Regions from separate parts of the Tessaracoccus sp. ZS01 genome, predicted to be linked through region 1. Evidence: riboswitches for the same ligand, from Rfam matches in the RefSeq annotation. Region 1 holds a riboswitch; the other holds the start of a gene.
The links. Region 1 has a riboswitch for FMN ahead of ribD (bifunctional diaminohydroxyphosphoribosylaminopyrimidine deaminase/5-amino-6-(5-phosphoribosylamino)uracil reductase RibD). Riboswitches for the same ligand answer to the same signal wherever they lie in the genome.
Positions count from the first base shown of each region.

Region 2: linked by a shared signal. The riboswitch ahead of C3E87_RS00290 (ABC transporter permease) and the one ahead of ribD (bifunctional diaminohydroxyphosphoribosylaminopyrimidine deaminase/5-amino-6-(5-phosphoribosylamino)uracil reductase RibD) in region 1 are both predicted to bind FMN.

Region 1 is NZ_PQFE01000010.1:129-7,929, forward strand. It holds partial or broken gene C3E87_RS09960 (IS3 family transposase) at 1-433, opposite strand, end outside; gene C3E87_RS09965 (transposase) at 430-714, opposite strand; gene C3E87_RS09970 (transposase) at 971-1,531, opposite strand; FMN riboswitch at 1,693-1,824, shown strand; gene ribD (bifunctional diaminohydroxyphosphoribosylaminopyrimidine deaminase/5-amino-6-(5-phosphoribosylamino)uracil reductase RibD) at 1,933-3,018, shown strand; gene C3E87_RS09980 (riboflavin synthase) at 3,021-3,644, shown strand; gene ribB (3,4-dihydroxy-2-butanone-4-phosphate synthase) at 3,637-4,866, shown strand; gene ribH (6,7-dimethyl-8-ribityllumazine synthase) at 4,866-5,333, shown strand; gene C3E87_RS09995 (hypothetical protein) at 5,416-5,670, opposite strand; gene C3E87_RS10000 (cation-translocating P-type ATPase) at 6,765-7,801, opposite strand, start outside.
Region 2 is NZ_PQFE01000001.1:46,929-54,729, forward strand. It holds gene C3E87_RS00275 (sterol carrier family protein) at 1-79, opposite strand, end outside; gene C3E87_RS00280 (bifunctional [glutamine synthetase] adenylyltransferase/[glutamine synthetase]-adenylyl-L-tyrosine phosphorylase) at 170-3,088, shown strand; gene C3E87_RS00285 (NAD(P)-dependent oxidoreductase) at 3,168-3,812, shown strand; FMN riboswitch at 3,861-3,989, shown strand; gene C3E87_RS00290 (ABC transporter permease) at 4,105-4,944, shown strand; gene C3E87_RS00295 (ABC transporter substrate-binding protein) at 4,941-5,936, shown strand; gene C3E87_RS00305 (catalase) at 6,035-7,531, opposite strand; gene C3E87_RS00310 (Fur family transcriptional regulator) at 7,528-7,801, opposite strand, start outside.

The DNA of each region.
Region 1 (7,801 bases):
AGCCCTCCCATGTCGGAATGTAGGTGATGTCACCGACAAGCTTCACCCCAGGCTCGCACGCGGTGAAGTCCCGCTGCAGCAGGTCCGGCAGCCCGCCGGTGACCGCCGGCACCGTGGTCCTGGGCACCCTCGGCCTCGGCTGGCACGACACCAAACCACGCTCACGCATCAGCGTCCGCACGGTCTTCGGGTCACAAGGCCTGCCCGCCTCGAGCAGGGCAGCGTGGACCCTGCGGTGACCGTAGGTGCCGTCCGAGTCGGCGAAGATCGCCTCGATCACATCACCGAGCTGGGCACGCCACCGCTCGGTCGCCGACGGGTCACGATCGCGCCACTCGTAGTACCCCGACCTCGACACCTTCGCCCACCGGCACATCGACCGGATCGGATACCCGCCCTCTTCGCTGTTGATGAATGCATACTTCGCGTTCACCGGAACTCCTTCGCGAAGAAGGCCGCCGCTTTTCCCAGGAACTCCTTCTCCATCCGGAGTTCGCGGTTCTCCTTGCGGAGTCGCTCCAATTCTGCACGCTCCGGCTCCGACAATCCTGGCTCGTCGACAGGACTCGACTTCTTGTACCTGTTCACCCACACCCGCAATGTCTCCGTTCCCACACCCAACTCGCGGGCAACATCGGCGATCGGCCGTGACGATTCAAGAACCAGACGGACCGCCTGCTCCCGAAACTCAGGGCTGAACTTCCTACGCGTCATTAGTAATCCATTCCATTCCTCCCGATACCCTACCAATCGGGTCCATGGTCCGGAATCAATCCCTCAGCTCAGTTTATCCCACGCGGGATCATGCTGTTCAGGATGTGACAAGATATATCGAGTTGCGTTACAATCAGAAAAGGTTGCACTCGGGTCTGGAGTATTCAACCCCGAATCGGGTCGAGGCGGCCTGGTACGAGGCCCAACAAGCAGCGTGAAATCATGTTTGGAACCGGTCCGAAATTCGTCCCACCGCTCAGACATGAATCGCGTCGATGAACACCACCGGATACACCGGGTCCAGTGGTCGGTTCTGCCACTCGCCCATCGAGTCCAGGACCTTGTCGGTGATCGTCGAGATCGTGGTCTTCGACACCTCAGAGCCATAAACATCGGCCAGATGCGCCGCGATGTCGCCATGGGTCAGCCCGCGAGCCGACAGCGACAACACCACGTCCTCGATCGCCCCCAAACGCCGTTGCCGCTTCGCCACCACGACCGGCTCAAACGACCCGGCCCGATCCCGAGGCACAGCGATCTCGACCGGGCCGGCCTTCGTCAGCACCGTCTTCGACCGCGTCCCGTTACGAGCGTTGTCGCTGCCCTCGACCCGCTCGTGCTTGTCATAGCCCAGATGCGCGGTCATCTCGCCCTCCAGGGCCGACTCCAGGACCAGCTTGGTCAGCTGAGCCAGCAGCCCGCCCTCGCCCTCCACGGACAGCCCCAGCCGCTGCGCGTCGCCCACGAGCTGCGCCACCAAATCCTTGTCCACCAGCGGGGGCGTTCCCGTCGCCGTCACCTGGTCCTCGACCTCCATCACGACCGCCTCAGCGACCGGCTCAACCTGCATCCTCATCGGGTACCTCCTACATCGGAGTTACACCGGAAAACGTACAGTCCCCTTTTCACCGTCGAAAGTGTTCAGTTTTCAAGCGTTGCCGACAGAGACGCGTGGAGTTCGCTACGCTTTGCCGCAAGAACGTGCTCCGGGGTCGGTGAAACTCCGAACCGGCGGTGATAGTCCGCGACCCGGCGGCTCCTTGTGAGCCAATGGTTGAACCGGTGGGATTCCGGTACCGACGGTTAAAGTCCGGATGGGAGGCGCACGCGGTTCGTGGCATTGCCGCGCGCCGACGCTCCTGCGTTGGCGGGTCCGGCTTCGCTGCGCGCTGGCATGTCCCTGCCCCGGAGTCGTCACACGAGACGACGGAGGGGCAGATGAGTCCGACCATCCTGGAAGACCGGCGATCAGCCGATGCGACCACAAGCGCGCACGAGAGCGCCATGGACCGTGCCCTCATGCTCGCCGCCCGGTCCCCGCGGGCCGACCCGAACCCACGCGTCGGCTGCGTCCTGGTCGACGATGACGGCCGGATCGTGGGCGAGGGCTGGCACCATGGCGCCGGAACGCCGCACGCCGAGGTTGAGGCGCTCAGCGGCGCCGGTCCGGACGCCGCGGGCGCCACTGCGTACGTGACCTTGGAGCCCTGCAACCACCATGGCCGCACCGGTCCCTGCGCCGAGGCGCTGCTGCGCGCCGGCGTCCGTCGCGTGGTGTACGCCCAGGCCGACCCGAATCCGCCCGCGTCCGGCGGCGCGGCCACGCTGGCCGCGGGTGGAGTGGAGGTGCTGGGCGGCGTCCGGGCAGCGGAAGCGGCCCTCCTCAATGAGGCCTGGACGTTCTCGGTGACGCACGGGCGTCCTTTCGTCACCTGGAAGGTTGCGGGCACCCTGGACGGCCGGACCGCCGCCGCGGACGGCACGTCGGCGTGGATCACGGGCCAGCCCGCCCGGCTCGACGTCCATCGGTTGCGGTCCCGCTGCGGGGCGATTGTCGTCGGGACGGGGACGGTGCTGGCCGACGATCCCCGCCTCACCGTCCGCCGCCCCGACGGCACGGAAGCGCCCCGGCAACCCGTCCGGGTGGTCGTCGGACGTCGCCCGATCCCCGCTGACGCCCGTGTCCTGTCGCCAGACGCGTCCACGCTGCTGCTCGCCGACGACCCGGCAGGTGTCCTGGCACGCCTGCAGGAAGCCGGTGTCCGTCATGTCTGGCTGGAGGGTGGGGCCACCCTCGCCGCGGCGTTCCTCACCGCCGGCCTGGTCGACGAGATCGTCGCCTACCTCGCGCCCGTCCTGGTGGGTTCCGGCTCCCCGCTGGTCGGCGACCTCGGCGTCGCCACCCTCGCGGACGCCCACCGGTACGCCCTGGTCGATGTGCGTCGTCTGGGCGACGACGTCCGGCTCACCCTCCGCCCCCTCCCCGATCTTTCAGAACCCCAACCGAACTCTGGCAAGGAGTGATCATGTTCACCGGCATCATCGAAGAACTGGGCGAGGTCGTCGAGATCCGCCACCTGGAGGACTCCGCCGTCGTGACCGTCCGCGGTCCGCTCGTCACCTCCGACGCCACCCACGGCAGCTCGATCGCCGTCAACGGTGTCTGCCTCACCGTGACCGGCCTGGACGGGGACCTGTTCATGGTCGACGTCATGGCCGAGTCACTCCGGCGAACATCGCTGGGCGGCCTCACCCCGGGGGACCGGGTCAACCTGGAGCGGGCGATGGGGTCCGACGGCCGGTTCGGCGGGCACATCGTGCAGGGACACGTCGACGGAACGGGCCGCATCCTGTCCCGTACGCCGGGCGAGCAGTGGGAGGTGGTCGAGATCTCCTGCCCAGCCGAGGTGCAGCGCTACCTGGTCGAGAAGGGCTCGGTCACCGTCGACGGCGTGTCCCTGACCGTGTTCGACATCCGGCCGGACCGGTTCACGGTCTCGCTGATCCCGACCACGCTCGAGCTGACGACCCTCGGTCCCGCCGCTGTCGGGGCGGTCGTCAACCTCGAGGCGGACATCCTCGGCAAGTACATCGTCGCCCACCTCGAGCGTCTCGAACTTGGCGCCCTGCGGGAGACCATCCATGCCTGAGTTCGCCACCATTCCCGCAGCCCTGGACGCGCTGCGCGCCGGCCGTCCGGTCCTGGTCCTCGACGACGCCGACCGGGAGAACGAGGGGGACGCCATCTTGGCGGCCTCGACGGCGTCCGCCGAATGGGTCGGGTGGATGGTGCGGCACACATCGGGCTACCTGTGCGCCCCCCTGCCCGTCGACTGGGCCGACCGTCTGGGCCTGCCCCTCATGGTTCCCGACAGCGCCGACCCGTTGCGGACCGCGTACACCGTCAGCGTGGACGCGGCGTCCGGGGTCACGACCGGGATCTCGGCGGCGGACCGGGCCACCACGCTCCGCGTCCTCGGCAACCCGGACGCCGCGGCGTCCGACCTGATCCGGCCCGGGCACGTCCTGCCACTGCGCGCCCGGCCCGGCGGGGTCTTCGAACGGCAGGGGCACACCGAGGCGACCGTCGACCTGTGCCGGCTGGCCGGCCTGCCGCCCGTGGGCGTGATCGGTGAACTCGTCCACGATGCGGGTGAGGTGATGCGGACGCCCGACGTCGTCGCCCTCGGCGCGGCCGAGTGCCTGCCCGTCATCACGATCGCGGACCTGGTCGCCTGGCGCGACCTGTACGACCGCGTCACGCTGGCCGCCGTAACGACGCTGCCCACCGCCCACGGGACGTTCGCGTTGCACGGCTACCGGGACCGGCGCACCGGCGCCGAACACCTCGCCTTGATCAGCCCACGCGGCCTCACCACCGATGGCGCGGCACCGCTCGTCCGCCTCCACTCCGAATGTCTCACTGGGGACGCGTTCGGTTCCCGCCGCTGCGACTGCGGCCGCCAACTCGACGAGTCCCTCGCCGTCATTGCCCGTCAGGGGGGTGTCGTGATCTACCTGCGAGGTCACGAGGGGCGCGGCGTGGGGCTGCTCGCGAAGCTGTCGGCGTACGCCCTCCAGGACGTCGGCGCGGACACCGTCGACGCCCAAACCCTGCTGGGCCTACCGGTCGACGCCCGCGAATACGGCGCCGCCGCCGCCATCCTGACCGCCCAAGGGGTGGTCCGGGCCGAACTGCTCACCAACAACCCGGCCAAGGCCGACGGCCTGCGCACGGCGGGGATCGACATCACCGGCCTCCGTCCGCTCATCGTGGAGCCCAACCCCGACAACGTGCACTACCTGTCCACCAAGCGCGAGCGGATGGGCCACCGCCTACCCACCGCGTCCACCCTCGTCCAGGAGGCCTGATGGCTGGCTCCGGCACCCCCCACCTCACCGTCGACGGCCGCGGCCGACGCATCACCGTCGTCGCCTCGTCCTGGCACGACCTCGTCATGAACTCTCTCGTCACCAACGCAGTTACCACGCTGGAACGGGCCGGCGCGACCGTCACGGTGGTCCGCGTCCCGGGCACGTTCGAGCTGCCGGTCGCCTGTGCCCGCCTGGCCCACCACTTCGACGGGCTGGTCGCGCTCGGTGTCGTCATCCGGGGCGGGACACCCCACTTCGACTACGTCTGCGCAGGCGCCACCCACGGCATCGTCGACGTGATGACCCGCACTGGAACGCCCGTCGGTTTCGGTGTCCTCACGTGTGACACCGAGCAGCAGGCGCTCGACAGGGCTGGGCTTCCCGGATCACCGGAGGACAAGGGACGCGAGGCGGCCGAGGCCGTCCTGGCCACCCTCTCTGCGCTGACCGCCGCGGTGCCCTGATCCTCCTACCATTGCAAGCGCCCGGACACCCGGAATGGCCGCCGCCGGTGAGCCGTTCGATCGTCTGCGCGTGTCACCACGTTCAAGGCGTGCGTGGCAGCTGGGCGACGTCCCTCACCTCTCCGATTGCTCGCTCGACGACGTCCTCGAGGATCGCGGCACCGATCGTTTCCTCACCGTCGACGACGAGCGCGAAGTGGGTGCCGCCCGCCTGCATGGCGGCCACGGCGGCCTCCAGGGGGGCGTCCTTCGCGATGGTCGCCAGCGGGCGGAGAAATGGACCGCCCGGCGCCACCCCGGCCGAACCCGCCACCAGTGGGGTCGTCGTCGACCGCACGCCGCACCCTGTCCCTGTCATCAAGGGTGGTGGCGACGTCTGGTCCGCCGACGTGGACGTCCGACTCTGGATTCGGCGGACAGGGACGATCCGTAGCGCCAGTCTCCTGGTGGCTTCGCGGCGCCCCTGTCCGCGAGGAGGAGCCGGAGCCCGTTAGGACGGATGTCGTGTTCGCTCGCCGCCGCCAGGAGGACGCCCATGAACCCCGAGCCACACCACCATGTCACCGGGACAGGATTGTGGCTCCAGGAGGCCGACGTCCACGGCGTCCTGCGCCGACGCGGGGCAAGTCGTACACCGAGATCGCCGAGACTGTGGGAGGTGTGACATGGAGGCCGTCGCTGTCACGTGCGTGGTTGCCCGAGGGCTCGTGGACGCCTTGGAGGCACTCCTCTTGAGCCTGCCTGGTCGGCGCCGCTCTGCTGGCAGCGTTGCGGTGAACGCCGGGTGGGTTGGGGCTGCGACGCTTGGCGGTCGTCGGCCTATGCTGAAGGCAGTCTTGGACGCGAGGTCCGCGCGGCCTTGGCTCCGGTGCTATTCCCCACGTATTCCCCACGACAAGGTGACGAAGTAGCAATCAACCCACATAAGACCTTGTCAGGGGGCCATTATCGGCTGACAGAAGAGAGCTTCAACTCCTCTCTCGCGCACAAAAGTGCCTCTGACTAGGGCAAATACAGGGAATCGGCGAGAGGTGAGAACCTCTCGCCGATTCTCTGTCTCTGGGTGCTGGTTCGCCTTTGGCGACGGGTGACACCGGGGGACGCGGTTCCCGATTGCCGTCGAGGACAGGCTTCTTGCCTGGTTGGGGGGGATCATCATTCCCCACGGGTTCCCCATGGGGAATGATGATCCCGGGCCTCAAGGAGGTGACTGACTTTCGGCCAGACTCTGGGTCGTGTGGGCCGCGATGGGCGAGACTGGACCGAGAGGACTGGAGGCGGGCGCAACGTGAGGGCCTGGCCGCGGTGGACTCCTCTGGAGCTCTCCGGATGACCGGCATGTCCGCATCGATGCCGGTGATGCCCTCCATCTGGACGGTCTCCGCTGCGGCCAACGGGCACACGATCCGCGCTGGCTGCACCAGCCCGGCCTCAGTCGCGTCCGATGCTGATGACCACGCCCCTGCCACGATCCACGGCCTTGACGCTCTCGATAAGCACCAGCAGTCCGACACCGGCGGCCGCTGCGATCAGCAGATCGACCGCGCCCAGCGGCTCCAGCCGCAGGAGCACACCCAGCGGCGTGTAGAGCGCTACCAACTGCAGTGCCAGCACCAGTGCGGCGATCCACAGCAGCAACGGGTTGGAACGCCAGCCGATCGTGGTGAGCGAGTCGTGGTGGGACCGGGTGGCGAAGGCCTGCCCGATCTGCAGGAACGCAAGGGTGGTGAACAGCATCGACTGCCACGCCGGGTTGCCGGTTTCGTGGTACCAGAAGCCGATTCCCAGCGCCACGACGCCGATGACCAGGCCGACCCACACCGTCCGACGGCCCAGACCACCCGTCCAGAGACTCCCGCCGGGCACGTGGGGCGGCCTGCGCATCACGGTGGACTCAGCGGGCTCCTTGCCCATCGCGAGGCCGAGCAGGCCGTCGGTCATGAGGTTGAGCCAAAGCAGCTGCAGCGGGAGCAGGGCCACAGCCGCCGTGGCATCGAATGGGAGGAAGAGGAACGGGATGGGCCAGCCGACCATGACGATGATCTTGCCGAGGTTGCCGGCCACGGCGAACGAGACGAACCGGCGAAGGTTGTCATAGATGACCCTGCCCTCCTCGACGGCGGCGATGATGGTGGCGAAGTTGTCGTCGCGCAGCACCATGTCCGAGGCCTCCTTCGAGACGTCGGTGCCGGTGATGCCCATGGCCACGCCGATGTCGGACTTCTTCAGCGCGGGTGCGTCGTTGACGCCGTCGCCCGTCATGGCCACGATCTGGCCATGACGCTGCAGCGAATCGACCAGGCGGAGCTTGTGCTCTGGCGAGACGCGGGCGAACACGCTCACAGTCCTGGTGGCGAGATCGAACTCCTCGGCGTCAAGGCGGTCCAGCTCGACGCCTGTCAGCACTCCACCGTCGCGCCCGATGCCGAGCTCGCGGGCGATGGCCTGCGCAGTCAGGGGGTGGTCGC
Region 2 (7,801 bases), on a different contig from region 1:
CCACCTCGAGCGCGGCCAGGCCCTCGTCGTCGAGGCGCGCGCGCAGCGCGGCGACGACCTTCGGCGTGGGTTTGAACATCGATTCAGCTTAACGGCTGGCGCCCAGGGCCCGTCGCGCAGGTCGGAACGTCGCGACCCCCCGGGGAGCGCAGCGCACTAGTCTGAGCCAATGGGTAGATACCAGTCGCCGATGGGGGAGTTCGCCCGTCGCGGCTTTGATTCCGCGAGCGGCGCCGCCCGCGTCTGGGAGCGCTGGACGGACAGGCTCGGCGGGGAACCCCCGGTGGATCTCGCGCTGTTCGAACCCGTGGCAGACCGAGACCTGGCGCTCGATTCGCTGGAGCGGCTCGAGGCCGCGTCGCCGGAGGTCTTCCGTGAGATGGCGTCGGACGAGGCGTGGCTCCGACGGCTGCTGCTGGTCATGGGCGGCTCCAGCGTGCTGGCCCACACGCTCGTGCGGAACCCGGCCGAGGCGCGCATCCTCGCCGTCGAACCCGTGCACCGTGGGCTGTCCGGGTGGCGCGCCTTCTTCAATGCCCGGATCCACCTGGACGACGGGGTGGCCGCCGGGAGCGCGGACCAGCTCCGGCTGGCCAACCGGGCCGCGCTGATCGAGATCGCCGCGCGCGACCTCTCCGCTCCGCAGCCGGACGCCCTGGTCCACGAGATCGCCGCCGAACTGTCGCATGTCGCCGACGTGGTCCTCGACATGTCGCTGGCCTTCGCCCGCGCGGAGGTGCCCGGCTGGCGGCGGGCCCGCGTCGCCGTGCTGGCCATGGGCAAGACGGGCGCCCAGGAGCTCAACTACATCTCCGACGTCGACGTGATCTATGTCGCCGAACCGGCGGAGGGCGCAACGGCCGACGAAGCGGTCGCCGTCGCCGGCAAGCTCGCCGCCGCGCAGGCCCGGATCTGTTCGTCGCACACCAATGAGGGCAGCATCTGGCAGCTCGACGCGGCCCTGCGCCCGGAGGGGAAAGCCGGCCCGCTGGTCAGGACGCTGGCCAGCTACCGCGCCTACTACGCGAAATGGGCCAAGAACTGGGAGTTCCAGGCCATGCTCAAGGCCCGTCCCGCAGCAGGCGACCTCAGCCTGGGCCAGGAGTTCGTCGACGCCGTGTGGCCCCTGGTCTGGCAGGCGGGGGAGCGGCCCGAGTTCCTGCCTGAGGTGCGCGCCATGCGGGAACGGGTGATCTCCCTGATCCCCGCTAAGCAGGAGGATCGCGAGATCAAGCTCGGCTCCGGCGGTCTGCGCGACACCGAGTTCTCCGTCCAGCTGCTGCAGTTGGTGCATGGCCGCGCCGATGAGCGGATCCGCACCCGCGGCACGTTCGACGGACTCATGGCGCTGATCGGCAACGGCTACATCGGCAGGGCCGACGGCGCCGAGATGGCGCGCGCCTACCGGTTCCAGCGGGTCCTGGAGCACCGCATCCAACTGCGCCGCCTCCGCAGGACCCACCTCATGCCGGACGACGAGCTGGCCCTCAGCCATGTCGCCCGCTCGATGGGATCCTCGGCGGAGGACCTGCAGAAGCGGTGGCGCGATTCCGCCCGCCGGGTCCGGCAGCTGCAGCAGCGACTGTTCTTCTCGCCGCTGCTCGACGTCGTCAGCCAGGTCCGCACGGACGAGTTGCAGTTGAGCACCGAGGCCGCGAAGACCCGCATGCGGGCCCTGGGCTTCGCTGACCCGCAGGCGGGCCTGGGCCACATCCGCGCGTTGACCATCGGCCGCGACCGCGGCACCGAGATCCAGCGCCAACTGCTCCCCGCGATGCTGCAGTGGTTCGCCGACGGGCCGAACCCCGACTTCGGGCTCCTCGCGTTCCGCCAGCTGTCGGAGTCGCTCGGCAAGACCTCCTGGTACCTGCGGGCACTGCGCGACGAGGGCTACATGGCCCAACGCCTGGCCCGGGTGGCGTCGTCGAGTCGCTACGTGGTCGACCTCCTGAAGCGGGCGCCCGAGCACATCAAGATGCTGGCCAGCACCGACGACCTGCGGCCACGCTCCGTCGAGGAACTCACCGCCGCCCTCACCCGGGCCGCCAACCGTTACGACGACCTTGAGCAGTCGGTCGCCTCTGTCCGGGCGCTGCGCCGCGCCGAGTTGTGCCGGATCGCGCTGAGTGACGTGCTGGGGCACGCGGACCTCGCGGCGGTGGGCGGCGCGCTGAGCGACCTCGCGTCCGCCACCGTCGAGGCCGGCCTGCAGTTGGCGCGCCGCACCATCGACGCCCCGCCGGTGGGCGTCATTGCGCTCGGGCGGTGGGGCGGCTATGAGGTGAGCTACTCCTCCGACGCCGACTGCATGTTCGTCGTTCCCGACGGCACGGAGGGCGAGGAACTCGCCAGGGCGACCGACCTGGTCCGGCGCGCCGCCGAGATCATCGGCAAGCCGGGCCCGGATCCCGCGCTGGTGATCGACACCGACCTCCGCCCCGAGGGCAAAGGTGGCCCCCAGGTGCGCACGGTGTCGTCGTACCTCACCTATTACACCAAGTGGGCCTCCACCTGGGAGGCCCAGATGCTCCTGCGCGCCCGCCATGGCGCGGGGGAGCGGGCGCTCTCGGAGGAGGTGCTCGCGGGGATCGACTGGTTCCGCTACCCCGAGGCCGGCCTGAGCCGCGCGCAGATCTCTGAGATCCGCAAGCTGAAGTCACGGATGGAGAACGAGCGCATCCCCAGGGGCGTGCCGCGCGACCGGCACCTCAAGCTGGGGCCCGGCGGCCTCTCGGACGTCGAGTGGACGGTGCAGTTGCTGCAGCTGCAGCACGGCCATGAGCATGCGGTGCTGCGCACCACGTCCACGATGGACGCACTGGCGGCGCTGGCCGAGTTGGAGATCGTGCCGGAGAGCCAGGCGGCCCGGCTGCAGGAGGCCTGGCACCGGGCCAGCATGCTGCGCGACGCCATCATGCTGGTGCGCGGGCGGGCCAGCGACGCGTTGCCGTCCGACACACGCGAACTGGCGGCCATCGCCCTCTTGCTCGGCTACCGGGCAGGTGAGGCGTCCAGGCTGGTGGAGGACACCCGTCGGTTGCTGCGACGCGCGGCCGACGCCGTCGACGCGATCTTCTGGGCCGCCTGATCCGGCCTGACGGCTGGAGGGCAGGACTAGGTTTGCCCCAATGGGCAGCTACCAGAGGCCCCGGAGAAAGGACTGCACCATGGCACGCATCGTGATCATCGGCGGCACCGGCTACGCCGGCAGCAACATCGTCCGCGAGGCCTCGTCCCGCGGCCACGAGGTCACCGCGGCCTCCCGTCATCTCCCCGACGAAAAGGCCGGCGCAGTGACGTACCGCACCTGTGACGTCTCGGACCGCAGCGCGCTCCGCGAACTCGTCGCCGGCGCTGACGTGGTGGTGACGGCCCTGTCGCCGCGCGGTGAACTTGAGGGCCACCTGCGGGAGGTCATGGCGACGATCGCCGAGGAGGCCCGCGCGGCAGGCGCCCGGCTGGCCGTCGTCGGAGGCGCCGCGTCGCTGGAGGTCGCCCCAGGCGGCCCCCGCCTCGTCGACACGGAAGGCTTCCCGGACTGGCTCAAGCCGGAGGCCACCGAGATGGCCGGGCTGCTGGAGGACCTGCGCGCCAGCGACGCGTCGCTCGACTGGTTCTTCCTCAGCCCCGCCGGTGGCTTCGGAGCCTTCGCGCCGGGCGAGCGGGTGGGCAGTTTCCGCCTTGGCGACGACGTGCTGCTGACCGATGACGAGGGCAATTCGTTCATTTCGGGCGAGGACTACGCCCAGGCCTTCGTCGACGAGATCGAGCGCCCGGCGCACCGTCGCCAGCGGTTCACGGTCGCCTACTGAGAGGGCGGAAACGCGCACTCCGGCGCCGCAGTGCTAATGTTGACGGCAAACGTGTTCCGGGGTCGGTGTAAGTCCGAACCGGCGGTGACAGTCCGCGACCTCTTCTGGTTCTCCAGAAGGGCTGACTCGGTGAAATTCCGAGACCGACAGTTAAAGTCTGGATGGGAGGAACTCGTCGCCGACGGCGTGCTTGATGCGCCCTGACGTCTCGCGATCCAGCGAGGTGTCGAGGGTCTGCTCGGGTCATACTGTCGACGCGTGCCCCGGGCCTGGACAAGGAGTGACGGGGCAGATGACCACCGATGAGCGACGTAGGGCGCGCAGGCTTGCGCACCTCGGGCTCTGGTCCGCCTACCCCGCACGCACCAGGCCCACCGCCGGCCGCTGGATCCCTGCCACCATTGCGCTCATCCTCGCGGTGGGCGTGTGGTGGGCGGTGACCGGCGCCGGCCTGATCGAACCGCTCTACCTGCCCGGCCCTGGCGACGTCGTCGCCCGCATGGTCTCGCAGGCGCAGCTGGGGATCGCGTGGCGCTATCTGTCGCCGACGCTGATCGCGGCCCTCCTGGGTGTCGCCTTCGCCGTCCTTGTCGCGATCCCGTTGGGAATCGTCATCACCCATTCCCGGCTGCTCGCAGCGGTGATGGAGCCCGTCGTCGCCATCACGCAGACAGTGCCGCTCGTAGCGACGGCGCCGCTGCTGGTGCTCTGGATCGGCTACGGAACCATCCCCATTGCGGTGCTCTGTGCGATCGTCGCCTTCTTCCCCATGGTGACCACCACCATCGTCGGATTCCGGTCCCTCGACATGCGTGTGGTGGAGAACGCCCTTCTCGACGGTGCCAGCGCCTGGCAACGCCTGATCCACATCGAGGGGCCCATGGCGGCCCCGTCGGTGCTGGCCGGCGTGCGCGGCGGTGTGGTGCTCGCCATGACCGGTGCGGTCGTCGGCGAACTCGTCATGGGCGGCGCCGGTCTGGGCACCCTGCTCACGTTGTCCCGAGAGGCTGCAGACACCGCCGGCGTCTTCGCCGTGGTCGCCTGGATCAGCCTCTCAGCCATGGCCCTGTACGCGTTCGTCCAGCTTCTGGAGCGAGCGGCAGTGGCGCGCCTACAAGGAGAAACAACATGATCAGTCGACGCAGCATGCTGCTGGGTGGCCTCGCCGTGGGAGCGGGGGCCACCCTCACCGCCTGTGGTAGCCGGCAACCGGAGGCGGCGGGGGACGGGAAGCTCACCGTCGGGCTCACCTACATCCCGAACGTGCAGTTCAGCGCGTTCTACCTCGGCGTGAGGGAGGGTTTGTTCAAGAAGCACGGCCTGGACGTGACGCTGCGTCACCACGGCCAGCAGGAAGACCTGTGGGGTGCCGTGCTGGGCGGCAAGGAGGACATCGTCTTCGCGTCCGCCGATGAGGCGATGGTGGCCAACGCCGGCGGCAACGACCTGCGGACCTTCGCCACCTCGTACCAGACCTACCCGCTGCGGGTGATGGGCGGCGACCCCGCCACGCTCGGGGCCGACCCGGGCCTGGACGTACTCAACGGGGCCACGCTGGGCATCCCGGGTCACTTCGGCTCCAGCTACTACGCGGCGCTCTGCGCGATCCACCAGGCCGGCCTCACGGAGAACGAGGTCACGCTCGTCGACATCGGCTTCACGACGCTCTCTGCGCTGGCCGCCAAGCAGGTGGACTTCGCCATGGGCTTCATCAACAACGAGGGCGTCCAACTGGAGAACCAGAACATCGCGTCGGTCTCCATCCCCGTCTTCGAACCCGGCGAGGCGCTGCTGGTCGGGCCCAGCCTGATCGCGCCCGGCACGAAGGTGTCCGAGGACATCCTGCGTGCCGTGGCGCTCGGCATGAAGGAGGCCGAAGAGGCCGTCGTGGCAGACCCGCAGGCCGCACTGGACGCCACGGCGGAGCACATCCCGGCGATGGCTGAGCCGGAGCAGCGGGCCACCGCCGAGAAGGTGCTGGCCGCCACCGCCGAGCTGTGGAAGCGCGACGGTAAGGTCAGCGTCGCCGTCGACACCGCGGCCTTCGCCCGGATGGGCGAGTTTCTCACCCAGGCCGGTGTCATCGAGGCAGCACCTGCAGAGGCGTACCTCGACGTCCTCTGAGCGGTTCGTCCTATGGGTTGCGCAAAAGCGGCAGCAAGGTGGCACGGAAAGAGGGGCGGGCCGCCCGCCAGCAGCCCGCCCCCCGTCAGTGGCCTGGATCAGGCCACTGAATCCTCGTCCTCGATGGTCGAGAGGCCGCGGACCTTGTTCTCGATGCGCTGGCCGATGTTCTCGTCGACCTGCTTCCAGTACCAGAAGCCGCGCTCCTGGACCTGCTGCTCGCACTGGGAGAGGCCACCGGCGACGGTCTCCACGAAGCGCTCACGCTGAGCGTCGTCGTAGACCTCGCGGACCAGCGTGCCCGCCTGGCCGAAGTCGTCGTCCTCCGCGTGCCGGGTGACGGCGGCGCGCACGAGCGAGCCGTCAGCCTCCCAGCCCGCCTCATCGACAACCTCGGCGTCCGAGTACGGACGCCCGTAGCTGTTGAAGGTGTGGACCGGGGCCGCGCCCGTGTGCAGGTACTGCATGTGGCCCTGCTCGGCGAAGTTGTTCGTCTGCGTGATGGGCTGGTTCACCGGGAGCTGGTGGAAGTTCGAGCCGATGCGGGCGCGCTGGGCGTCCGGGTAGGCGAACACGCGGGCGGTGAGCATCTTGTCCGGCGAGATGCCGGTGCCCGGGATGAAGTTCGACGGTGAGAACGCTGCCTGCTCGATCTGCGCGTAGAAGTTGACCGGGTTCTCGTTGAGCTCCATGACGCCGACCTCGATCAGCGGGTAGTCCTTGTGGGACCAGATCTTGGTGAGGTCGAACGGATTGAAGCGGTAGGTCTTGGCCTCCTCGTACGGCATGACCTGCATGTGCAACGTCCACGACGGGAACTCGCCGCGCCTGATGGCGTCGAAGAGGTCGGCACGGTGGAAGTCGGCGTTCTCGCCGGCCAGCCGCTGGGCCTCGTCGTTGGTGAGGTTCTTCTCACCCTGGTTGCTGCGCCAGTGGTACTTCACCCAGAACTTCTCGCCCTCGCCGTTGACCCACATGTAGGTGTGGGAGGAGAAGCCGTGCATGTGGCGCCAGGTGGCCGGCAGGCCCCGGTCGCCCATGAGGTAGGTGACCTGGTGGGCGGTCTCCGGCGAGTTGGTCCAGAAGTCCCACTGCATGTTCGTGTTGCGCAGGCCGGTGGCGGGGTGGCGCTTCTGCGAACGGATGAAGTTGGGGAACTTCAGCGGATCCTTGACGAAGAACACCGGGGTGTTGTTGCCCACGATGTCGAGGTTGCCGGCGGTGGAGTAGAAGCGCACGGAGAAGCCGCGCACGTCGCGCCAGGTGTCCGGGGAGCCCTGCTCTCCGGCGACCGTGGAGAAGCGCGTCAGCATGCGGGTCTCGGCGCCGGGCTGGAACGGGGCAGCCTTGGTGTATTTGGTGACGTCCTGGGTGACGGTGAAGGTGCCGAAGGCGCCCGAGCCCTTGGCGTGGGGGCTGCGCTCCGCCACCCGCTCGCGGTTGAAGTGGGCGAGCTGCTCGACCAGGTGGACGTCGTGCAGGACGATCGGGCCGTCGTTGCCGACGGTCAGTGAGTGGGCATCCGACTCGGCGGGGGCGCCGTTCAAGCGGGTCGAAGGGCCGGTGGGCTGGTACTCGCCGGAGAAGTGGGTCATTGTTTCCTTTCGTTGCAGTTCGCACAGGTTCCCCAGTAGATGACCTCGGCCTCGTCGATGACGAAACCGTGGTCGTCCGCTGCGGAAAGACACGGGGCGGCGCCGACGGCGCACGGGACATCACGCATGTCTCCGCAGCTGCGGCACATCAGGTGATGGTGGTTGTCGCCGTTCTCCAACTCGTAGCGCGGCGGTTGTCCTGCGGGCTCCACGCGCCTGATGAGGCCGTGGGAGTGGAGGACGGCGAGGTTGTCGTAGACCGCCTGGACG